DNA from 3 places in the Isoptericola sp. S6320L genome. Region 3 is predicted to be linked to each of the others. Evidence: riboswitches for the same ligand, from Rfam matches in the RefSeq annotation. Region 3 holds a riboswitch; each other region holds the start of a gene.
What was found. A riboswitch is a leader RNA that binds a small molecule or an ion and turns the genes downstream of it on or off. The one in region 3 is predicted to bind cyclic di-AMP.
Positions count from the first base shown of each region.

Region 1: linked by a shared signal. The riboswitch ahead of MWU57_RS06795 (M15 family metallopeptidase) and the one ahead of MWU57_RS11505 (C40 family peptidase) in region 3 are both predicted to bind cyclic di-AMP.
Region 2: linked by a shared signal. The riboswitch ahead of MWU57_RS04380 (C40 family peptidase) and the one ahead of MWU57_RS11505 (C40 family peptidase) in region 3 are both predicted to bind cyclic di-AMP.

Region 1 is NZ_JALKAT010000008.1:63,695-71,380, forward strand. Features, by position in the region: gene MWU57_RS06785 (arginine deiminase) at 1-336, opposite strand, end outside; gene MWU57_RS06790 (basic amino acid/polyamine antiporter) at 350-1,795, opposite strand; cyclic di-AMP (ydaO/yuaA leader) riboswitch at 2,006-2,157, shown strand; gene MWU57_RS06795 (M15 family metallopeptidase) at 2,246-3,142, shown strand; gene glmS (glutamine--fructose-6-phosphate transaminase (isomerizing)) at 3,152-4,990, opposite strand; gene MWU57_RS06805 (hypothetical protein) at 5,044-5,304, opposite strand; gene MWU57_RS06810 (response regulator transcription factor) at 5,383-6,003, opposite strand; gene MWU57_RS06815 (sensor histidine kinase) at 6,000-7,262, opposite strand; gene MWU57_RS06820 (ABC transporter permease) at 7,422-7,686, shown strand, end outside.
Region 2 is NZ_JALKAT010000005.1:2,146-9,831, reverse strand. Features, by position in the region: gene MWU57_RS04415 (LCP family protein) at 1-1,011, shown strand, start outside; gene MWU57_RS04410 (hypothetical protein) at 1,131-1,598, opposite strand; gene MWU57_RS04405 (MarR family winged helix-turn-helix transcriptional regulator) at 1,706-2,131, shown strand; gene MWU57_RS04400 (MFS transporter) at 2,128-3,423, shown strand; gene MWU57_RS04395 (MHYT domain-containing protein) at 3,483-4,259, opposite strand; gene serC (phosphoserine transaminase) at 4,371-5,498, opposite strand; gene MWU57_RS04385 (metal-dependent transcriptional regulator) at 5,603-6,301, shown strand; cyclic di-AMP (ydaO/yuaA leader) riboswitch at 6,462-6,640, shown strand; gene MWU57_RS04380 (C40 family peptidase) at 6,643-7,440, shown strand.
Region 3 is NZ_JALKAT010000019.1:28,759-36,444, reverse strand. Features, by position in the region: gene MWU57_RS11515 (exodeoxyribonuclease III) at 1-718, shown strand, start outside; gene MWU57_RS11510 (septum formation family protein) at 762-1,514, shown strand; cyclic di-AMP (ydaO/yuaA leader) riboswitch at 1,840-1,984, shown strand; gene MWU57_RS11505 (C40 family peptidase) at 1,986-2,861, shown strand; gene MWU57_RS11500 (ABC transporter ATP-binding protein) at 3,058-3,771, shown strand; gene MWU57_RS11495 (hypothetical protein) at 3,771-4,646, shown strand; gene MWU57_RS18435 (sensor histidine kinase) at 4,739-6,127, shown strand; gene MWU57_RS11485 (response regulator transcription factor) at 6,124-6,807, shown strand; gene clpB (ATP-dependent chaperone ClpB) at 6,776-7,686, opposite strand, start outside.

The sequences.
Region 1 (7,686 bases), on a different contig from region 3:
GGCGCGGGTGCCCTCCACGAGCCCGAGCCCGACCCGGTTCGGCACCACCTTGCGGTCCAGCAGCCACGACCGCGCCGCGGGCAGCGCCATCGTCTCCGCGAGCAGGTCGTGCAGCTCCACCACCTCGACGCCCCGGTTCGTCAGCTTGTTGACGAAGTCCAGGTGGTCGCGCTGGGCCGCCTCGACCCACATGACGTCGTCGAACAGCAGCTCGTCGGAGGTGGTCGGGGTCAGGCGCTCGTGCGCCAGGCCCGGCGCGCACACCAGGACCTTGCGCAGCCGGCCCACCTCGGAGTGGACGCCGTGCGTCACGGCGCCGCCCACGTGTGCAGTCATGCTTCTCCTTCGCTCACAGGGATATCCAGCCCGACACGAGCCCGACGACGCCGGCCACCGCCCCGGCCGTGACGGCCAGGAAGACGACCAGCTCGGCCGGCGCGAACACCCGCCGACCCTGCTCACGGCGCGTCATCGCGAACAGCAGCGTCGCCGGGGCGTAGAAGATGAGGGAGATCAGCAGGAACGACAGCCCCGCCGCGAAGACCAGGAACGTGGTGTAGACCGTCGCCAGCACCGCCACCACCAGGTCGGCGCGCAGCGTCGCCCGCGGGGCGCCGTCGTACGTCTCGCGCGTCGCGCGGAGCTTGAGCGCGTAGGCCGCGGCGAACAGGAACGGGATCACCGACATCGCGGCGGTGAGGTCGAGCGCGAAGTCGAACGCGTCGGCGGAGAACAGGGTGACCACCAGCACGACCTGCGACAGCAGGGTGCTGAGGAACAGGGCGTTCACCGGCACGTCCCGGTCGGTGGCGCGCGCGAGGAAGCGCGGCATGTCGCGGTCCTTGGCCGCCACGTAGAGCACCTCGGCGGCCATCAGCGTCCAGGCGAGGTAGGCACCCAGCACCGAGATGATCAGGCCGACGCTGACGAAGGCGGTCCCCCCGTCACCGACGGCGGCCTCCAGCACCCCGGCCATCGACGGCTGCCGGAGCTCGGCGATCTCCTCCACCGGCATGATCCCGTAGGACACCATCGTCACCGACGCGAACACCGCGAGCACGCTGCCGAACCCGAGCAGGGTCGCCCGACCGACGTCCTCCCGGCGGCGCGCGTGCCGCGAGTAGACGCTGGCCCCCTCCACGCCGAGGAACACGAAGACCGTCACGAGCATGGTGTCGCGCACCTGGTCGAAGAGGGACCCGTAGGACTCCCCCGCCCAGTTCCCGGCGAAGACGGCCGGGTCGAAGACGAAGACGGCGATCAGCACGAAGACGACGATCGGCACCAGCTTGGCCACGGTGACGACCCTGTTGATCGCCGTGGCCTCCTGGATCCCCCGCCGCACGAGCAGGAAGAACAGCCACAGCCCGGCGGACGACAGCGCGACCGCGAGCAGCGTGTCGCCGGCACCGAGCTGCGGGAACCACGCGCCCAGCGTGGACATGATGAGGACCCAGTAGGTCACGTTGCCGACGCAGGCGCTCGCCCAGTAGCCCGCCGCCGAGAAGAACCCCGTGTAGTCGCCGAACCCGGCCTTGGCGTAGGCGTAGACCCCGGCGTCGAGCTCCGGCTTGCGGACCGCGAGCCGCTGGAAGACCAGCGCCAGGGTGAGCATGCCCGCCCCGGCGACCGCCCAGGCGACGATCGCCCCGGCGACACCGGTCTCCTGGGCGAAGCGGCGCGGCAACGAGAACACGCCGGCACCGACCATCGACCCGACCACCATCGCGGTGAGGGTGAGCACGCCCACGCGGGTGCCCGTCGAGGGGCCAGCCCCGTCAGTCCGCTCCGCCATGTCGCCGCCCCACCCGCGCCGTCGGTCGCCGTCCTCGCGATCCTGGCAGGCGCCGAGGAGCAGCGCACCCGGAGGCGCACCGCAGGCGCACCCCGAGACACCATCCGGCATGCCGTTATCCGTTCGTGACAAACCCGGTCCCGGCGGGGTAGGTTCTGCCTACCTCGCCAGGTCGCGGGGTACGTCGCGCGGGCGCCGAGCCCTGTCACCGTGCGTCGTCGACCGAAGCAGACACGGGGCGGGGGAACCAACGACGGGCGCCACGGCGCCCTTGGGGTGAAGCCGACGCGCAGTGCGCGTCGGCCGGGTCAGTCTCCGACCCGAATCCGACAGCTAACCCCGAAGGCGACAGGAGATGACGATGACCAGGCACACCCGCGCGCCCGGCCGCACCGGCGGGGCGACCACGTCCAGCACCACCCCGACCCCGCGCCGCCGCGAGGGGGCCCGATGAGCCGGGCGCGCCGCGGCCGGCACTTCGCCGAGCCGCCCGCCCGCGCTCCCCGCGCGACCCGCTCAGCCGGTGCGACCCGCTCAGCCGGTCCGACCCGCTCGACCGGTGCCGCGCGCGCCGCCCGTCCGCCCCGCGCTGGCCGGGTCGGCGCCGGATTCGCCCTCGCGCTGGCCACCGCGTCCGCCGTCGTCGCCCCCGCCGTCCTGCCGGAGGAGGCCAACGCCGAGGGCAGCGCCACCACGACCATCGACCCGGCGACCCTGGCCGCGGCCGAGCGGGCCGTCGCCGAGCGGTCCGACGGTGCGGCCGCCTCGCGTTCCGGCACGGCCCGCGCACCACGCTCCGTGGAGGCCGTCGTCGTCGACCAGGGGGCCAAGGTGTCCCGGGACGGCGACCGCATCGACCGGGACGCGATCAAGATCGTGCCGGCCGAGCCGGCACCGGCCGCGCCGGACGAGCGCGTGCCGCCACCGGGCTGCGACCCGAGCATCGACCCTCAGGGCAGCAACGGCCGCCTCTCGACGGCCGACCTCTGCGCGCCGTGGGACGGCGCGGTGCTCCTGCGCGCCGACGCCGCGACCGCCCTCGCCGCGCTGAACGACGCGTACGTCGAGCAGTTCGGCGAGCGGATGTGCATCACGGACGGCTACCGCAGCTACGACCAGCAGGTCGTGCTCAAGGGCCTGAAGCCGGGCCTGGCGGCCACCCCGGGCACGTCGAACCACGGCTGGGGCCTGGCGATCGACATCTGCCCGGAGTCGTACTCCGGCGACCGCTGGGCCTGGCTGGCCGAGCACGGCCCCGCGGCGGGGTGGACCAACCCGGCCTGGGCCCGCCAGGGCGGTGCGGGACCCTACGAGCCGTGGCACTGGGAGTTCTCCCCCGCCGCGTAGCGGGGCGCGTCACTCCACGGTGACGGACTTCGCCAGGTTGCGCGGCCGGTCGACGTCCTCGCCGAGCGCCACGGCGGCGTGGTAGCCGAGGAGCTGGGTGGGGATCGTCAGGAGGATCGGGTCGAGCTCGACCTCGTTGCGCGGCACCTCGATCCGGGAGGTCGCCGCGTCGCCGAGCTCGACGCCCGGGTGCGTGATCGCGACGACGGCGCCACCGCGGGCCCGGATCTCCTGGGCGGCCGTGATGTTGCGCTCCACGAGGTCGTCGTCCGGGATGATCGCGACCGACGGCAGCTCGGGGCTGATGAGGGCGAGCGGGCCGTGCTTGAGCTCGCTCGTCGGGTACGCCTCGGCGTGCCGGTAGGTGATCTCCTTGAACTTCTGCGCACCCTCGCGCGCGACGGGGTAGCCCCGCACGCGGCCGACGAAGAACAGGCTCGGAGCCGTCGAGAGCTCCTTCGCGGCGGCGGCGAGCGCCTCCTCGCCGGCCAGGATCTCGGCGATCTGGCCGGGGATCGCCCGCAGCCCGGCGATGATGCGCCGGCCGTCGGCGAACGACAGGTCGTGCACCCGGCCGAGCGTGAGCGCCAGCAGCGCGAAGCCGATCGACATGTGCGTCAGCGCCTTGGTGGAGGCCACCGCGACCTCGGGGCCCGCGTGCAGGTAGACCCCGCCGTCGACCTCCCGGGCGATGGACGAGCCCACGGCGTTGACGAGGCCGACGACGGTGCCGCCCTTGCGCTGCACCTCGCGCACCGCGAAGAGCGTGTCGGCGGTCTCGCCGGACTGGCTGACGACCACGTAGAGCGTGCTCGGCTCGATGATCGGGTTGCGGTAGCGGAACTCGCTCGCGGGCTCGGCGTCGGCGGGGATGCGCGCCAGGTCCTCGATCATCGAGGCCCCGAGCTGGCCGACGTAGTAGGCGGACCCGCAGCCGAGCACCTTGACGCGCTCGAAGCGGCGCAGGTCCCGCGGTTCGAGGTTGAGGCCGGCGAGCTTGGCGGTGCCGAAGCGGTCGTCGAGGCGCCCGGTGAGCATCCGCTCCACGGACTCCGGCTGCTCGTGGATCTCCTTGTGCATGAAGTGCTCGTGGCCGTCGAGCTCCAGCTCCTCGACGGTGAGGTCGATCGTGACGGCGGCCCGCGCCGTGCGCTCCTCGCCGTCGGTGAAGCTGTGGAAGCCGTCGGCGGTGACGGTGGCGAAGTCGCCGTCGTCGAGCAGCACGACCTGGCTGGTGTGCCGCACGATCGCGGCGGGGTCCGAGGCGACGAACATCTCGCCGTCGCCCACGCCGAGCAGCAGCGGGGAGCCGTTGCGCGCCACGACGATCCGCTCGGGGGTCTGGGTGTCGAGCACGGCGAGGGCGTACGTCCCCACGATCTGCCCGACGGCGGTACGCACCGCGTCCTCGAGGCTCAGCCCGGTCGCGAGCTCGCGCGCCACGAGGTGGGCGACCACCTCGGTGTCCGTGTCGGAGGTGAGCTCGACGCCGTCGTCGGCCAGCCGGCTGCGCAGCGTCGCGAAGTTGTCGATGATCCCGTTGTGGACCACGTGGACCCGGCCGTCGGCCGAGGTGTGCGGGTGGGCGTTGCGCTCGCTGGGCTCGCCATGGGTCGCCCAGCGCGTGTGGCCGATGCCGGTGGTGCCGGCGAGCCGCGCGGGCAGGGCGGCCTCGAGGTCACGGACGCGACCCTGGGCGCGGACCACCCGCGACGGGTTGGCGCTCGAGCGCGGGTTGAGCACGGCGACGCCGGCCGAGTCGTAGCCGCGGTACTCCAGGCGTGTCAGGCCCTCGACGAGGACGGGCGCTGCCTGCTGGGGGCCGACGTAGCCGACGATTCCGCACATGGGTGCTGCTCCAGGGTGGTGACGGGCGTGAGGGGTGGATGCCTGCCGGCGACCTAGCCGTAGACGATCCGGCGGACCTGGCGCTCGGTGAGCTCCGGCGCGGCCACGACGCGGTCCTGCAGCTCCGTGGTGATGCGCGCGTAGATCTCGGCGTTGCGGTGCCCCGAGGTCTGCAGGGCCGCGTGGCGGCGCCGGACGTAGTCCTCGACCGGTTCGGAGTACCAGGCGAGGACGTCCTCGACCACGCGCGCCGCCTCCGACGGGTTCAGACCCGTCGTGAGCGCCACGCGGGAGACGAGCTCGGCGTCGGTCACCGGTTCATCATGCGCTCATCGCGCACGAGTGTCCAGAATCTGCCCGACTTCGGGCAGGTTCGGGATTTTGATTCGGGCTCAGAGCATGCCGCGGTCGCGTGCGGTCGCGGCGGCAGCGGTACGTGACCGGGTGCCGAGCTTGGTGTTGATGTGGGCCAGGTGCGACTTGATGGTGGCGACGGAGACGAAGAGCTCGCGTGCGATGGCGTCGTTGGAGCGTCCTGCTGCGACCAGGCGCAGGACTTCGAGCTCGCGTGTGCTGAGGTTCTCGCTCGGGCGGCGCATCCGGCCGAGGAGTCGGCGCTGTACGTCCGGTCCGAGGGCGACCTCTCCTGCGGCGGCCGACCGGATGGCGCGGGCGAGCTCGTCGGTGGGTGCGTCCTTGAGGAGGTAGCCGGTGGCGCCGGCCTCGATGGCGGCGAGGATGTCGGCGTCGGTCCCGTAGGTGGTGACGACGAGCACCGGCGTGCGGTGCCGGCGCACGATGGTCCCGGTGGCCGTGGCCCCGCCCATCCGGGCGTCGCCGAAGCGCAGGTCGAGGAGGAGGACGTCGGCCTGGCCGCCGTCGTCGAGCCAGGCGAGCAGGTCTTCGGCGGTCGAGGTCTCGTGGACGACCTGCATGTCCGGCTGGCTGTCGACGACGGCGCGCAGCCCGGCGCGGACCACCGGGTGGTCGTCGGCGAGGACGACGTCGATCATGGGGCGTCCTCCGGTCCTCGGGTGGGCAGGGTGACGGCGACGGCGGTCCCGCTGCCGGGGCTGGTCTCCAGCGCGAGGGTGCCACCGAGCTCGTGGACGCGCGAGCGGATGGCGGGGATGCCGAAGCCTCGTCCGCGGGCTCGGTCGTCGCCCAGGCGTGCGGCGTCGAACCCCGTGCCGTCATCGACGACGTCGAGGGTGACGGTGTCGTCGTCATAGGTCACCGTCATCCGGGCATGGGCGGCGCCCGCGTGCTCGGTGACGTTGGCGAGTGCGGACTGGGCGATGCGCAGCAGCGCGGTCTCCAGCGGAACCGGCAGGGGGCGGGGCGTGCCGCTGGTGCGGACCGAGACCGCCAACGGCCTCCGCCGTCCGTCGTCGGTGTCGTCGTCGGTGTCGTCGTCGGTGGTCGCGGCGCGCTCGGCGACCCGGCGCAGCGCCGCGACGAGGGTGGTGCGTTCGAGGTCACCGGGAGTGAGGTCCTCGACGACGCGCCGCGCCTCGGCGAGGCTGTCGCGCGCCGCGGCGCGCGCCTGTTCGATCAGCGCCCGCGCCTTGTCGTCGTCGGTGCCGACGGCGTCGTCCGCCGCGCGGAGCAGCAGCTCGATCGCGGACAGGGACTGCGCCAGGGTGTCGTGGATGTCCCGGGCGAGGCGGGCCCGTTCGTCGGTGACGGCCCGCTCCCGCTCGGCCTGGGCGAGGTGCTGGCGCACCTGGGTCAGCTCGTCGACGGTGCGCTGGCGCGTCTGGGACTCGCGGACGAACGCCTCGATACCGCTGACCACGCCCACGGCGACAGCCGCTCCGAGCACCGGGCCGAGCACGAACCCGGTCCAGGGCTCGCCGACGTCGGCCTGCACCAGCAGGCCGTCGGCGACGGCGAGCACCGCGGTGAGGACGACCGCGACGACGCCGCGGTGGGGACCGAGAGCGTGCATCTGCAGCAGCATGAGCGGGAACGCGAGCCAGAGCGCCGCCGGGGACAGCCACAGCAGCGCGGCCCAGGCGACCAGGAGTGCGGCGATCCACGCGACGTCCGGCCACCAGCGTCCCCTGGGGGTGTCCACGGACCGTTCGTGCACCCGCACGACCAGACGACCCCAGACGTAGAGCGCGCCGAACGCTCCCGCGACGAGCAGCACAGGCCAGCCGACGCCCGAGGGCGCCTGCACCACGGCGACCACGACGAGGGCCGCGATCAGGACGTCCAGTCCCTGGATGACGCCGCGGGTCGCCGACGGCAGGGGGTGGCGGATCACCTGTCCACGGTAGCCAGGCCCGGCGGCGGCGCATCGTCCGAAAGGTTGATCGGCGGACCACACCTTCGGCTCCGCAGGATCACCCCGGATCGCGATGACCGCACGCCTGCCCACACCGAGGCTGGAGGCAGTCCCAGCCAACGTGTGTGGAGGTTCCCCGTGTTCGTCGCCCTGCGCGATCTGCAGCATGCCCGAGGCCGCTTCGTCCTGATGTCCGTGGTGATCGTGCTCATCACCTTCCTCGTCACGTTCCTCGCCTCCCTCACCGCAGGCCTCGCTCGGGAGTCGACGTCCGCCGTCACCGACCTGCCCGCAGACCACATCGCGTTCTCCATGCCCGCGGAGGACGACGCCCCCGAGTTCACCGCCTCGCGCGTCGAGGCCGACCAGTGGGATGCCTGGGCCGACGTCGAGGGCGTCGAGT
Region 2 (7,686 bases), on a different contig from region 3:
AGCAACACCGCCCGCGCGCTCGTCGTCGTGGTGACGCTGGTGGCGGTCCTGGCCGGTGCGGCCTTCGGGGGGATCTGGTGGTTCCAGCAGCGGCTGGACGCGAACGTCGAGAAGCTGGGCGACCCCTTCGCCGAGCTCACGGACCGCCCCGAGCCGGCGCCGTCGGAGGAGGGCACCGAGCTCACCGACATCAACTTCCTCGTGCTCGGGTCGGACTCGCGCGGGTCGGCCGACGGCCTCGCCAGCCTGACCGAGTCCGGTCAGCGGCCCGACGCCATCATGCTCGTCCACCTGCCGGCCGACCGGTCGTCCGCCGTGGTGGTCTCGATCCCGCGTGACTCGTGGGTGGAGATCCCCGGGCACGGCCACGCCAAGATCAACGCCGCCTACGCCTACGGCGGGCCGAGCCTCATGATCGACACGGTCGAGAAGCTCACCGACGTGCGCATCCACCACTTCGTGGTGACCGGGTTCGAGCAGTTCGTCGGGCTGACGGACGCCCTGGAGGGCGTGCAGATCACCGTGCCGGAGGACATCGGCGACGGTGACGACGTGTTCTTCGAGGCCGGCAAGCACATGATGAGCGGCGAGGAGGCGCTGTCGTACACCCGCCAGCGCTACGGGCTGTCCAACGGCGACTTCGGGCGGGTGCAGCGCCAGCAGAACTGGATGCGCGCCATCCTGGGCAAGATCAACAACAACCGCCGCGACCCGGTGATGATGACCCGGTTCTTCGACGAGGTGAGCCACTCCGTCGCCACCGACGACGCCCTGTCGATCACGCGGATGCGGGAGATCTTCGACGAGGCGCGGGAGATCTCCACGAACGACGTGGTGTTCATGACCGCGCCGTACGAGGGCACCGGCCGCTCCGCCGACGGGCAGTCGATCGTGGTGCTGGACGAGGAGCCCTTCGGCAAGCTGACGAAGGCGATCTCGAAGGGCGAGGCGCAGGAGTTCCTGGCGAAGCACGGCGAGGAGCTGGAGCTCCTCCCCGCGACGGTGAAGTAGCGCCGGCGGCTGCGGCCGCGCGAAATGTTGTGGGCGCGATTTCTGGTCCGTTCTGTCCGCTATGGCGGATTTTCGGACCCAGAAATCGCGCCCACAACGCGTGAGCGGGGTGGTGCGGGTCAGGCGGCCGTGTCGAGGGCGACCTGGCCGTCGGTGAAGGTCATCCCCGTGACGACCGTGCCGGGGTGGCGGGCGGCCAGCAGCCGCTGCACGTCCAGCGCGATGCGGGCGTCGGGACGGATCTCCACCGAGCCGGCCGGGAGCCCCTTGGACTCCAGGACGGACTCGATCCGGTTCTTCGCCAGACCGAGCATCTTGTGGGCGGGCAGCCCGCCGGCCGACGCGTCGACGCTCAGGACGGCGACGCCGCCGTCGAACTGCTCGACGCGGAGCTTGGAGCGGACGGCCGGGACGAGCTTCGTCGCCAGCTTGAGCGGACCGGGGAGGCCCTTGACGGAGCGGGCGTCGGCGACGACGTCGAGGACGTCCCCCTGGCCGCCGACGTCGGTGACGAAGCGGGGCAGCGTCGAGCCGCCGAGGAGTCCGAGGGTGTTCAGGGTGTCTGCGAGTGTGAGTTCGGTGCGCACGGCGCACACAGTAGTAGGCCCCGGCCGAGGTCAGACACCCCTTCCGGCCTCTGGCCGTGGTGGATCTCACAGAACATGTCGCCAGGTAATGACCTAGGGTAAGGACAGTGATCGATGATCCCGCCCGGCTCAGCAGCGACCTCCGCGTCGCCCTCACCCGAGCTGCCCGCCGTCTGCGCACGCAGCGCGGAGAGGCCGACCTGCCCGAGGGGCAGTTCGGCGTCCTCGCCGTCCTCGACCGGCACGGCGAGATGAGCCCCGGCGCCCTGGCCGAGCACGAGCGCGTCCGGCCGCCCGCCATGACCCGGGCCGTCACGGCGCTCGCCGAACTCGGCCTCGTCGCCAAGATCGACCACCCCACCGACAAGCGCCAGGTCGTGGTCCGCCTGACCGACGCCGGACGCCACGAGATCGCCGAGACGCGCCGTCGCCGGGACGCCTGGCTCACCTGCCGGCTGGAAGAGCTCGACGCCGACGAGCGCGCCACCCTCGCCGCCGCCACCGAGATCCTCGTGCGGGTGGCGGCCGGATGAGCGCGACCTTCTCCTCCCTGCGCTACCCCAACTACCGCCTCTGGTTCGGTGCCGCCCTGGTCGCCAACGTCGGCACCTGGATGCAGCGCGTCGCCCAGGACTGGTTGGTCCTCACCGACCTCACCGACGACTCCGGCGTCGCCCTCGGCATCACCACCGCCTTGCAGTTCCTGCCGATGCTGCTGCTCGGGCCGTGGGCGGGCCTGCTCGCCGACCGGTTGCCCCGCCGTCGGCTCCTGATGGTCACCCAGGGCGCGATGGGCGTGCTCGCGCTCGGCCTCGGAGTGCTCGTCCTGTCCGGGCACGCCCAGCTCTGGCAGGTGTACGCGTTCGCGCTCGGGCTCGGCGTCGTCACCGCGTTCGACAACCCCGTGCGGCAGACCTTCGTCGCCGAGCTGGTGCCGCCCGAGCGGCTCGCCAACGCCGTCGGGCTGAACTCCGCCTCCTTCAACGCGGCCCGGCTCGTGGGGCCGGGCGTGGCCGGGCTGCTGATCGCTGCCGTCGGGTCCGGCTGGGTGTTCGTCATCAACGGGCTCACCTTCGCCGCCACGATCGCCGCCGTCGCGCTCATGCGACCGGAGGCGACCTGGGCCCGCGAGCCCGCCCCGCGCGGCAAGGGCCAGATCCGGGAGGGCCTGCGCTACGTGCGCGGGCGCAGCGACATCGTGGTGATCATGGTGGTGATGGCCGTCGTGTCCACGTTCGGTCTCAACTTCCAGCTCACCTCGGCCATGATGGCGCGCGTCGAGTTCGAGCGCGGCGCCGGTGAGTTCGGGCTGCTCGGCTCCGTGCTGGCGATCGGGTCGCTGACGGGTGCGTTGCTGGCGGCCCGGCGCGACCGCCCGCGCGTGCGGCTCGTCATCGGTGCGGCGTTCGCGTTCGCCGTCGCGACGGCGGTGATGGCCCTCATGCCGACGTTCCCGTCGTTCGTGGTGGCCTGCATCCCCGTCGGGCTCGCGTCGCTGACCATGATGACGGCGGCCAACTCCACCATCCAGACCTCGACGGACCCGGCGATGCGCGGGCGCGTCATGTCGCTCTACATGATGGTGTTCCTCGGCGCGACGCCGATCGGGTCGCCGATCGTCGGATGGGTCGGCGAGGTGTTCGGGCCCCGCTGGTCGATCCTCATCGGGTCGATCGCCACGCTCGTCGTCGCGCTCGGCGCCACGGTGTGGGCCGTGCGCAACTGGCGGCTCAGGGTGCGCTACCGGCTGCTGCGCCGACCGCACCTCGAGGTCGTGTACCTCGATGCGCCCGCCGCGGACCAGGAGCACGCCCGCGCCGCCTGAGCCGGCGTCGGCCCCCCGGTGCCGGGGGGCCGGGGGGCGTGGTGCCGGGTGGTCGCCGGTCAGCCCTGGGGGAGCGGCAGGCGCTCGGCAAGCTCCTGGCGCTCGCGCATCTCGTCCTCCGTGGGCCACATGAGGACCACGAAGATCAGTGCGACCGTCGTGAGGAAGACCCCCGCGATGAGCGGCCCGAGCAGCTCCATCGCCGAGGTGCCCCCGGGCGCCTCGCCCATCGGGCCCGTCATGTGCATGGCGGCCATACCCGTGTAGTGCATGCCGGCCACCGCCGCGGCCATCACCAGCGCGGCCGCGGTCGCCAGGAGCCAGCCCTTGACGTTGACGCACAGCCACAGCGCAGCCGTGCCGGCGACGACGGCGATCACGAGCGAGACCCCGACCAGCAGCGTGTCGTAGTGGGTCTCGCCGCTCATCACCATCGCCGCCATGCCCATGTAGTGCATGCTCGCGACGCCGAGGCCGACGATCAGGCCGCCGCCGAGGAGGAAGACGAGCCGGTCGCCGAGGAACCCGACGACGAACAGGCCGACCGCCACGACCAGCATCGCCAGCAGGGCGGACACGATGGTCAACGGCACGTCGTACTTGATCGGCATGCCGTCCACGGTGAAACCGAGCATGGCGATGAAGTGCATGACCCAGACGCCGGTGCCGCCGATCGACACGGCCCCGATGGCGAGCCAGATGCTCTTCGCGACGGCGCCCGTGGCGGCGCGCGCCCGGGATGTGGCCGACAGCCCCGTCAGGCAGCCGATGAAGGAGGCGATGTAGCCCGCCAACGGCGTGAGCATCCCGTACGTGAAGTGGTCCATCTCCGGCATGGCAGCCCCTTTGCTCTGACAGGCGTCGGTTTTGTGACGTTTGTCCGGGGAGGCTAGCAGGGAGCGGGTGAAATCGTAGCAGCGAGCGGGTGAAAAATCGGCGGTCCTGCGTCAGTCGAGGGTGTTGACCAGGTAATCTACGCACGCCGTGAGAGCGGCCACGTCCGCGGGCTCGACCGCGGGGAACATCCCGACCCGGATCTGGTTGCGTCCGAGCTTGCGGTAGGGGAACACGTCGAGCACCCCGTTCTCCCGCAGGTGGCCGACGACGGCGCTCGCGTCGATCGCGGGGTCCAGGTCGATCGTCCCCACCACGGTGGACCGTTCCGCCGGGTCCGCGACGAACGGCGTCGCCCACTCGCGCGACTCCGCCCAGCCGTAGAGGGTCGCCGCCGACTCCGCGCAGCGCCCGCTCGACCACTCCAGCCCGCCCTGCCCGAGGATCCACTCCACCTGGTCGGCGAGCATCACCAGCGTGCCGATCGCCGGGGTGTTCAGCGTCTGGTCCTGCCGCGAGTTCTCCAGCGCCGTCGTCAACGACAGGAACTCCGGCACCCACCGGTCGCCCCCGGAGGACTCCACCTCCGCGGCGCGCTCGAGCGCGGCCGGGCTGCACAGCGCGAGCCACAGGCCGCCGTCGGCCCCGAAGACCTTCTGCGGGCCGAAGTAGTAGACGTCCGTCTCGCGGACGTCGACGGGCAGGGCGCCCGCGCCCGACGTCGCGTCCGTCAGGAGGAGCTGGTCGCGGCCCGCAGGCCGGCGCACCGGCGCCATCGCCCCCGTGGACGTCTCGTTGTGCGGCGTGGCATAGACGTCCACGGCGTCCGACGGCGAGAGGTGCGCGACGCTCCCGGGTGCGGCCTCGACGACCTCCGGGTCCGCCAGGAACGGTGCGCGACGTGTCGCCGCGGCGAACTTCGCCCCGAACTCGCCGAACGTCGCGTGTTGGGCCCGCTCGCGGACGAGAGACGCCGTCGCGACCTCCCAGAACGCCGTCGAACCACCGTTGCCGAGCACCACCTCGTATCCGTCGGGGAGGTCGAAGAGGTCGGCGAGCCCCGTGCGCACGCGCCGGACCACGTCCTTGACACCCGCCTGGCGGTGCGAGGTGCCCAGCAGCGGGCGGGTCGGGTCCCCGGCCGTCCCGAGGGCCATGACCTGCGCGGTGCGGACCTTCGAGGGGCCGGAGCCGAACCGGCCGTCCGACGGCAGCAGCGACGAGGGGATCTGCAGGGTCATGGGGGCTCCGTGGCTCGCGTGGTGTGTCCGGCCGCACGGGGGCGGAGGTCGGATCGGTGACGTGTGCGAATAGACTAGGCCCGGGCCTCAAGACGGGAGTGGACGTGACCGACCTGATCGACACCACCGAGATGTACCTGAAGACGATCTACGAGCTGGGCGAGGAGGGCATCACGCCGCTCCGCGCGCGGATCGCGGAACGCCTCGGGCACTCGGGACCGACGGTCTCGCAGACCATCGCGCGGATGGAGCGCGACGGGCTCGTGGTCGTCACGGGCGACCGTCACCTCGAGCTCACCGACGACGGCCGGTCGAAGGCGACGCGGGTCATGCGCAAGCACCGGCTGGCCGAGCGGCTGCTCACCGACGTCATCAAGCTGGACTGGGAGCACGTCCACAACGAGGCGTGCCGCTGGGAGCACGTGATGAGCGATCTCGTCGAGAGGCGCCTCGTCACGCTCCTCGACCACCCGCACCACGACCCCTACGGCAACCCGATCCCCGGGCTGTCGGAGCTGGGCGAGCAGTACGAGGACGTGCCGTTCCTCGAGGGTGTGCAGTCCCTGCCGGCGTTCCTGCGCGGTGGCTCCGAGGAGGTGGCGATCGTGCTGCAGCGCATCGCCGAGCCCGTCCAGGTCGACGACGAGTTCCTCGCCCGGCTGGCCAAGGTCGGGATCGTCCCCGGCGCGCGGATCGAGGCGCGGTCGCTGGGCGACTACTACGCCGTGCAGGCGTCGGGTGCCGACGAGGGGCTCGAGCTGCCCGAGGACCTGGCCAAGCACCTGTTCGTCGCGGCGCGCTGAGCGCCTCGCGGGCGCTCAGCGGGGGCCGCGCCAGCCTTCCGGCGGGGCGCTCCCGGGCGGCGCGCGCGATGCCGTGATCGGAACGTGACATCCCTCGCCGGTTCGGGTACGGTCGGACACGCTCGCGGGAGATTCCTCCGGTGAGTACCGGGACGGACGCCTAACCCTGCCGCCGCCTCGGTTTCCACGGATGACCGCCGGCAGGAGCGGGGGACCCACTTTCGGGCACCGACACGGTGTCCTTGGGGTGAAGTCGCCCAGGACGAGAGTCCTGGGGGGCCGGGTGATTTCTCCCACCCGAACCCGACAGCTGACCTCGTAGGCGACAGGAGAGGTTGAACGTGACTGCTCGCACCACGCGTGCCAAGCACCGTGCCGCACGCCGTCCCATGCTGGCCGCGCCGTCCGCGGCTGCCGGCCGCCGGGCCGCCGTCGTGGCCACCGCTGGTGGTCTGCTCGTGTCGACCATCGGTGGCGCCACCGCTGCCCAGGCTGCCCCGGTCGACCACGACGCGGCCAACAAGCTCAGCACCGTCGACCTCGGCGCGCTGACCGACCAGGCGCGCACGGCGCTCGAGGCGGCCCCCGTGGTCACCGTCGACGCCGACGCCAAGATCACCGTCGAGAAGGTCACGGCCAAGATCGCCGAGGCGGCCGAGATCAAGGCGGCCCCCGAGCCCGAGCCGGAGCCCGTCCGCGAGGTCGCGCCGTCCCGTTCGGGCGAGCGCACCGCCGTCGACACCAGCACCAGCAGCGAGACGTCGTCCTCCTCGTCCTCGTCCACGTCGGCCGCCCCGGCCTCGGCCAACGGCTCGACGATCATCTCGATCGCCTCCCGCTACGTGGGCGTCCCGTACGTCTCCGGTGGGACCTCGCCGTCCGGCTTCGACTGCTCGGGCTTCACGCAGTACGTGTTCGCGCAGGCCGGCGTCTCGCTGCCGCGCAGCTCGTCGGACCAGCGCTACTCGGGCACCGTCGTCTCGCGGTCCGCCGCGCAGCCGGGCGACCTCATCTGGTCCCCGGGCCACATCGCCATCTACGCCGGCGGCAACACGCAGATCGACGCCCCGCGTCCGGGCAAGACGATCCAGTTCCGCAGCATCTGGCAGTCGAACCCCACGTTCATCCGCGTGGGCTGACGCCCCGTCGTACCGATCGAGGCCCCGTCGCGCAGTGCGCGGCGGGGCCTCGTCGCGTCCCGGGGCCCGCAGGGGTCGCTCGGCGCGGCGACACCGTTCCGACGAGGAGTCGTCCGGGCGGTGAGATCGAGGGCCTCAGCGGGGCGCCCAGAGGCCCCGGGAGGGGTAAGGGGGCACGTGTCGCACGTCGCCGTGACCTAAACGTGACATGCCCGCCGGGATCCGCTACGGTTTCCCCGTCCGGTA
Region 3 (7,686 bases):
CGTGCTCGCGATCCAGGAGACGAAGTGCCGTGACGACCAGCTCCCGGTCGCTCCGTTCGAGGCGGCGGGCTACGAGGTCGCCCACACCGGGTACCACCAGTGGAACGGCGTCGCGATCGTCTCGCGCGTGGGCCTGAAGGAGGTCGAGACGTCGTACGCCGGGCAGCCGGCGTTCGGCAAGCCGGGGCAGGAGCCGCGGGTCGAGGCCCGCGCGATCGGCGCGACGTGCGGCGGCGTGCGGGTGTGGTCGCTGTACGTGCCGCACGGCCGCACGCTGACCGACCCGCACTACGCCTACAAGCTCGCCTGGCTCGACGGGCTGCGGGCGCAGGCCGCGGGGTGGCTGGCGGCCGACCCGACGGCGCAGGTCGGGCTCCTGGGCGACTGGAACGTGATCCCGCGGGACACGGACGTGTGGGACGTGACGGCGTTCGAGGGCCACACGCACGTCTCGGCGGCGGAGCGGGCCGCGTTCGCGGCGTTCGAGGGCGCCGGGTACACCGAGGTGACGCGCGAGCACCTGCCGGCCGAGCACACCTACACGTACTGGGACTACCAGCAGCTCGCGTTCCCGCGGAACAAGGGGCTGCGGATCGACTTCGCGTACGCCTCGCCGGCGCTGCGCGACCGGGTCACGGCGGTGACCGTGGACCGGGACGAGCGGCGGGGCAAGGGGGCGAGCGACCACGTGCCGGTCGTCCTGGACCTCGCGGGCTGACCGCGGCACCCGCGGACCCAGCCGCACGCTCTAGGTTGTTCCCATGACCGACGTTCCGGACCGCTCCGAGGACCCGCTGTTCGTCTCCCCCGGCCCCGGCGCGGCAGGTCCGGCAGGTTCCGTGGAGCCGGCAGGTCCCGCCGGTCCGGCGGTTCCGGGCCACCCCGGGGCCGACGGCGGCACCCCGGTCGACCGGCCGGTCCCGGCGGGTGGGCTGGCCACGCCGGAGGACCCGACCGCCTACGGGGCGCGCTGGGGCGCCCCCGGGGGGCCGACGCCCGCCGCCCGGGCCGCCGCGCGCCGTCGGGCACGGGGCTGGGTGCTGTCCGTGCTGGGCGTGGTGGTGCTGGTCGTGGTGGCGGCGGCGGGCGGCTCGTGGCTCGTGAACCGCGCGCACGACCGGGCCTGGGAGCCGGTGGCGGGCGACGTCGCGGAGCCCGGCACGGTGAACGCCGTCCAGCTCGTGCTGGGCTCGTGCCTGGCCGACGTGCCGGACTCCGCGACGGTCGGCACCGTCGAGGTGGTGCCGTGCCGAGACGCGCACGTCGCCCAGGTCGTCGGGCGGCACGACTCGACGGTCGACGAGGTGTGGCCGGGCGCCGACGTCGTGCAGGCCCGCGCCGCACGGGCGTGCACCCCCGAGCTGGTCGGCGCGCGGGCGGAGGCCTCCGGGCTGGCGGACGACCTGACGTGGGTCCTGTGGACACCCAGCGAGGAGTCGTGGGAAGCGGGCGACCGCGCCGGGCTCTGCGTGACCGTCTCGGCCGCGCCGCGGACCGGCACCCTGCTGGAGTGAGCCTGCCCAGGGGCCGCCGAGTTGTGAAGATCCGCGCCCGACCTGCATCGATGGTGCCGGTGCGCCCCGCGCGTCGAGCTGCCAGGACCGGGCATCGACGACATATCGACCGCCGATCTGTCCGCGCCCGGCGAGATATAGCGGCATTTGCCGCACTCGCCCCCGATGTTCTCCCGGACGGATTTCTTCACGGGTTCTTCGCGAACGACCCTGCAACTCACCGTTATCCGACTGTGATCTGACCGGGATCCGTCGTTAGCGTTCGCGGGTCGCCCCACGTCTGGGGTGAACGGTCGGGCCGCAAGCCGAGTGCTGCCGGCGGCCCGGCATCACCGAACCCACGGCAGCAGCGGGAGAACCACGTTCTTCGGGCGGACTCGTGCCGCCCTCGGGGTTAAGCCGTCCCACGACGGCGGGCCATCACTTCTCGGCCTCATCCGACAGCTCATCTCGCAGGCTCGAGAGGTCAGCATGTCCATCACTCACCACAGTGGTGCGCGCCCGCAGGACGCCACCACGGCGCGCATGCCGCGCCTGCGACGCTCGACCGTCGCCATCGCCCTGTCCGCCGCGCTCGCCGGTGGCACCCTCGTCGCCGGAGCCGGCCAGGCCTCGGCAGCACCCGCCCCGTCCACCGCGGCGGCCACCTCGACGGCCGGCCTCTCGACCACCGGCCACGGGCTCGTCACGGCCCGGACCTCCAAGCCCGTCGTCAAGGTGTCGGTCTCGCGCAAGACCGCCAAGCAGGGCAAGGGCAGCACCCGTCCCCGGTTCACCGTCCAGGCCACGAAGGGCGGCGACGCGGTCAAGGGCCGGGTCCGGCTCTTCGTCGACGGCAAGAAGGTCAACGTCAAGAAGCTCAACAAGAACGGCATCGTGCGCATGAAGCCGTTGCTGAAGCACTACGACGTCGGCAAGAACCGCATCCGCCTGACCGTCGTGCCCGCCAAGTCCACCGGCCTGGCCAAGGTCAAGAAGCACCGCACCATCCGGGTGAAGGCGAAGCAGACGAGCGGGGCCAAGGTCGTCCAGGTCGCCAACCGGTACGTCGGCTACCGCTACTCCTACGGCGGCACCAGCCCGTCGTCGGGCTTCGACTGCTCCGGCTTCACCTCGTACGTGTACAAGAAGGCGACCGGCAAGAACCTGCCGCGCACCACGTCCGCGCAGAAGCGGGCCGGCAAGGCGGTCTCGCGGTCCCAGGCCCGCCCCGGTGACATCGTCTACACCCCGGGCCACGTCTCGATCTACGCCGGCAACGGCAAGATCATCGAGTCGGCGCGTCCCGGCGTCGGCGTCGTCAAGCGCAAGATGTGGCAGGACAACCCCACGTTCGTCCGCGTCTGACGCGCACCGCACGCACCGCACGCCCGTGCCCGGCACGGCTCGACCTGTTCGAGCCGTGCCGGGCACGGGCGTGCGGCGTTCCCCCAAAAGTCGTAGGCCACGTTCCCCCTCCCGCCAGAAGCGACGACGACACCGCCCCGGCCAGGCTGGGAGCACCGCGCCGGAACCGGCCCGGCCACACGCGAGAGGGGATCACGTGCCCGCCATCCAGATCACCGGGCTCCGCAAGTCGTACGGAGCGTTCGACGCCGTGCACGACGTCGACCTGACGGTCGAACCGGGCCGCGTCGTCGGTCTGCTCGGCCCGAACGGCGCCGGCAAGACCACCACCCTGCACGTCCTGCTCGGGCTCGCCGCACCCACCGCCGGTGAGGCACTCGTCCAGGGTCGCCGCCACCACGACCTCGACCAGCCCGCCCGGACCGTGGGCGCGCTGCTCGACGCCGGTGGCCTGCACCCCGGCCGCACCGGCCGGGACCACCTCCGGATCCTCGCCCTGGCGGCCGGGCTCCCCGCCCACCGGGTCGACGACGTCCTGGAGATCGTGTCGATGACACCCGCCGCCGACCGCCGGGTGCGCACCTACTCGCTGGGGATGCGGCAGCGGCTCGGGCTGGCCGCCGCGCTCCTCGGCGACCCGGCGGTGCTCGTCCTCGACGAACCCGCCAACGGGCTCGACCCGGCCGGCATGCGCTGGCTGCGCGAGATGCTGCGGTCCTTCGCCGACGGCGGCGGTGCCGTCCTGCTCGCCAGCCACGTCCTCGCCGAGGTGACGCAGGTGGCCGACGACGTCGTCGTCGTCGGACAGGGCCGGGTCATCACCGCGGGCCCGCTGGACGAGCTCGTCCGCGACGCCTCCCTCGAGGACGTCTACCTCGACCTGACCGCCACCACCGCAGGAGTCCGCTGATGTTCCGTGCCGAGATGCTCAAGCTCCGTTCCACCCGGTCGCCGTGGATCATCGGGATCGTCGCGCTCGCCGGCGCCGCGCTCCTCCAGACGGTGACCATCCTGCTGCCCCGCCTGCTCGAGGGCCTCGACGAGCTCGCCGCCACCGAGGGGCCGACCGGTCCGGCCGCGGACCTGGTCCCCGACCTGGCCGCCCTGACGGACCTGGGCAGCGCCTCCGTCCAGCGCGGCATGCTCGACCTGCTCGGCAACGGGCCGTCGGGCACGGGATCCGTCGGGGTCGCGACCCTGTGCATGCTCATCCTGGGCGCGCTCGCCGGCACGACGGACTTCCGCACGGGCGGCATCGTCCCGACCGCGCTCGTGGTCCCGTCGCGCACCCGCGTCCTGCTGGGCAAGGTGGGCGCGACGGCCGCGGCGGCGGCGACGATCGGTGCCGGGCTCGCGCTCGTCTCGGCGCTCGGCCTCGCGTCCGCGCTGCTGACCGCACCGGGCACCGGGCTGGCCCTCGGGGCCGGTGACGTCCTGGGGATCTGGGCGCGCGGTCTGTGCGTCCTCGTCGCGTTCGCCTGGCTGGGCCTGGGGGTCGGCATCCTCGTGCGGGGCCAGGTCGCCGCGGTCGTCGTGGTCGTGGCGGTCGCCTTCGTCGAGCCCATGGTCCAGACGGTCGTCGCCCTGCTGTCCGGCGGTTCCTCCGCCGTGTCGTGGATGCCCCTGACCCTCGGCGCGCTCGCGTCGACCGGCCAGGGCGCCGCCGGCCTCCTCGGTGACGCCGGGACGATCGGGGTGGCAGCCGCCCTCGCCGGGCTCGCCGCGTGGGTGGTCGTCGTGCTCGGCTCCGGGGCGGTCACGTTCCGCCGCCGCGACCTCGTGTGACCCCGGCGCGTCCGGCGGACCGTGGCCTCCCGGCCCGGTCTGCCGGGCCACCGGTATCCTCGCCCCAGCACCCGACGGACGGAAGGCACCGCGTGACCGGCCCCCTGTTCCGGCGTCTCCGCGCCGCCCGTGCCACCCCCACCGCCCGCGACGCCGCGCTCGGGGCGGTGGTCGGTGCCCTGACGCTCGTCCTCTTCCTGGTGGTGGAGCGGGTGGCGTTCGACGAGGTGGTCGCACCGCTCGTCGGCCAGGCCGCCGACGCCGGGCACCTCGGGACCGGCGGGCGCCTCGCGGTGGTCGGCGTCATCGTCGCCCAGGCCATGCTCCTGACCCTGCGCCGGCGGTCCCCGCTGCTCTGCCTCGCGCTCGTCGCCGCCGCCCAGGTGGCGCTCGTGGCGGTCCTGCCTCCGCTCATGACCTTCCAGGCGCCGGCCACGCTGGTCGCGGCCTACTCGGTGGGCGCGCACCTCCCGCGGCGCGGCGCGCTCGGGTGGTCGGGCGCGGCGGCGGTCGTGCAGACCGTCCTCGCGTTCGTGCTCACGGGACCCGTCCCCGAGCACCTCCCCGCCGCCGGCACCGCCGCGACCCAGCTCTGGACCGGGCTGCTGTCCGCGGTGCTGGCCTACGTGGCGGCCACAGCCGTCGGTGTGTACGTCGGCACCCGCCGGGAGCTGGAGACGCAGCTGCGCGAACGTGTCGAGCAGGCGGAGCGTGAGCGGGAGGCGCTGGCGGCCCGCGCGGTGCTCGAGGAGCGCGGCCGCATGGCGCGCGAGCTGCACGACGTCGCCGCGCACCACCTGTCCGGCATCGTCGTCCAGGCCGCCGCGGCGGAGCGTCTCGTCGGCACGGACCCGGACCGCGCGCGGGAGTCGTTGCGCTGGATCCGCACGCAGGGCCGCTCGACGCTGGACGACCTGCGCCTCGTCGTCGGCCTGCTGCGGTCCGGCGACCGGGCCGACGGCCGCGACGGCGACGCACCGCAGCCCACCCTCGACGACCTGCCGGCGCTGCTCACCCTCGCCCGGTCCACGGGTGCGGACGTCCGCCACGAGGTCCGGGGTACCGAGCAGGACCTCCCGCCGAACGCCCAGCGCACCGTCTACCGGGTGCTGCAGGAGTCGCTCGCGAACGCCCGCCGGCACGCGCCCGGCCAGCCCGTCACCGTCGTCGTCGACCACCGGCCGGACGAGGTGGTGCTCACCGTGCGCAACCGCGTCGTCGTGCCAGGCGACGGCCCGGCGGCGGCCGGCCGGCCCGCCGAGGGACGCCCCGGGCGGGCCGCACCGCCGGGGCACGGCATCATCGGCATGTCCGAGCGCGCCGCCCTGGTCGGCGGCACGCTGCAGGCCTCGGTCACGCCCGACGGCGCCTGGCTCGTCCGCCTGGCGGTCCCCCGCGAGGTACCCATCGGCCGCGCGGCGCCCGGCGCCGAGACGCTGCAGGAGCCGACCCGCCCCGGCGTCGGGCAGGAGGCGTCGTGACCCGGGTGGTGCTGGTCGACGACCAGTCCGTGGTCCGCGCGGGTTTCGCGGTCATCCTCGGCTCCGAGGGGATCGACGTCGTGGGCGAGGCCTCCAGCGGCACCCAGGCCGTCGAGGTCGTCCGGCGGGTGCGTCCCGACGTCGTGTGCATGGACGTCCGCATGCCCGGGGGCGACGGCATCACCGCGACCCGGGAGCTGGCCGGGCCCGGCGTCGTCGACCCGGTGCCGGTGCTCGTGGTGAGCACGTTCGACCTGGACGACTACGTGTTCGGCGCCCTCGAGGCCGGGGCCAGCGGGTTCCTGCTCAAGGACGCCGAGCCGGAGGTGCTGGTCGACGCGGTCCGGCGGGTGGCGTCGGGCGACGGGCTCGTGGACTCCTCGCTCACCCGGCGCGTCCTGGACGAGTTCGCCCGCCGGCGGGCGCCCGCGCCGCGCGACGACGGCGCGGCCGGTCTGCTGACGCCGCGCGAGCACGAGATCGTCACCCTGCTGTGCCGGGGGTCGTCGAACGCGGAGATCGCCGCCGCGCTGTTCCTCGAACCGAGCACCGTCAAGTCCCACCTGGGCCGGGTCATGACGAAGACCGGCACCCGCGACCGCGTCCAGCTGGTCGTGTGGGCGTTCGAGCACGGGGTCGCGGGCCCGGTCAGGCGTTCAGCACCTCCGGGGCCACGGTGAGCCCCCCGCCCTCCGGGTCGCGGTCGACGACGACCCGGTCGCCGTCGGTCACGTCACCGGAGAGCAGGAGCCGGGCCAGCCGGTCCCCGATCTCCCGCTGCACCAGGCGCCGCAGCGGGCGGGCGCCGTACGCCGGGTCGAAGCCCTCGAGCGCCAGCCACTCACGCGCCGACTCCGTCACCGACAGGGTGATGCGCCGGTCCGCGAGCCGCGCCGCGAAGGCGGCGACCTGGAGCTCGACGATCCGCCCCAGCTCGGTGATCGACAGCGCGTCGAACACCACCACGTCGTCCAGCCGGTTGAGGAACTCGGGCTTGAACGACGCCCGGACGGTCGTCAGCACGTTCTCCCGCTTCGCGGCGTCGTCCAGCGTCGGGTCCACGAGGAACTGGGACCCCAGGTTCGACGTCAGCACCAGGATGGTGTTGCGGAAGTCCACCGTGCGGCCCTGGCCGTCCGTCAGGCGGCCGTCGTCGAGCACCTGCAGCAGGATGTCGAACACCTCGGGGTGCGCCTTCTCCACCTCGTCGAGCAGCACCACGGAGTACGGCCGGCGGCGCACCGCCTCGGTGAGCTGGCCGCCCTCCTCGTAGCCGACGTACCCCGGAGGGGCGCCGACCAGGCGCGCGACCGAGTGCTTCTCGGAGTACTCCGACATGTCGATGCGGACCATCGCCCGCTCGTCGTCGAAGAGGAAGTCGGCCAGCGACTTCGCGAGCTCGGTCTTGCCCACGCCCGTGGGGCCGAGGAACAGGAACGAACCGGTGGGGCGGTCGGGGTCGGCGACGCCGGCCCGCGAGCGCCGGACGGCGTCGGACACGGCGGCCACCGCCGACCGCTGCCCGATCAGCCGTTCGCCGATCACGTCCTCCATGCCGA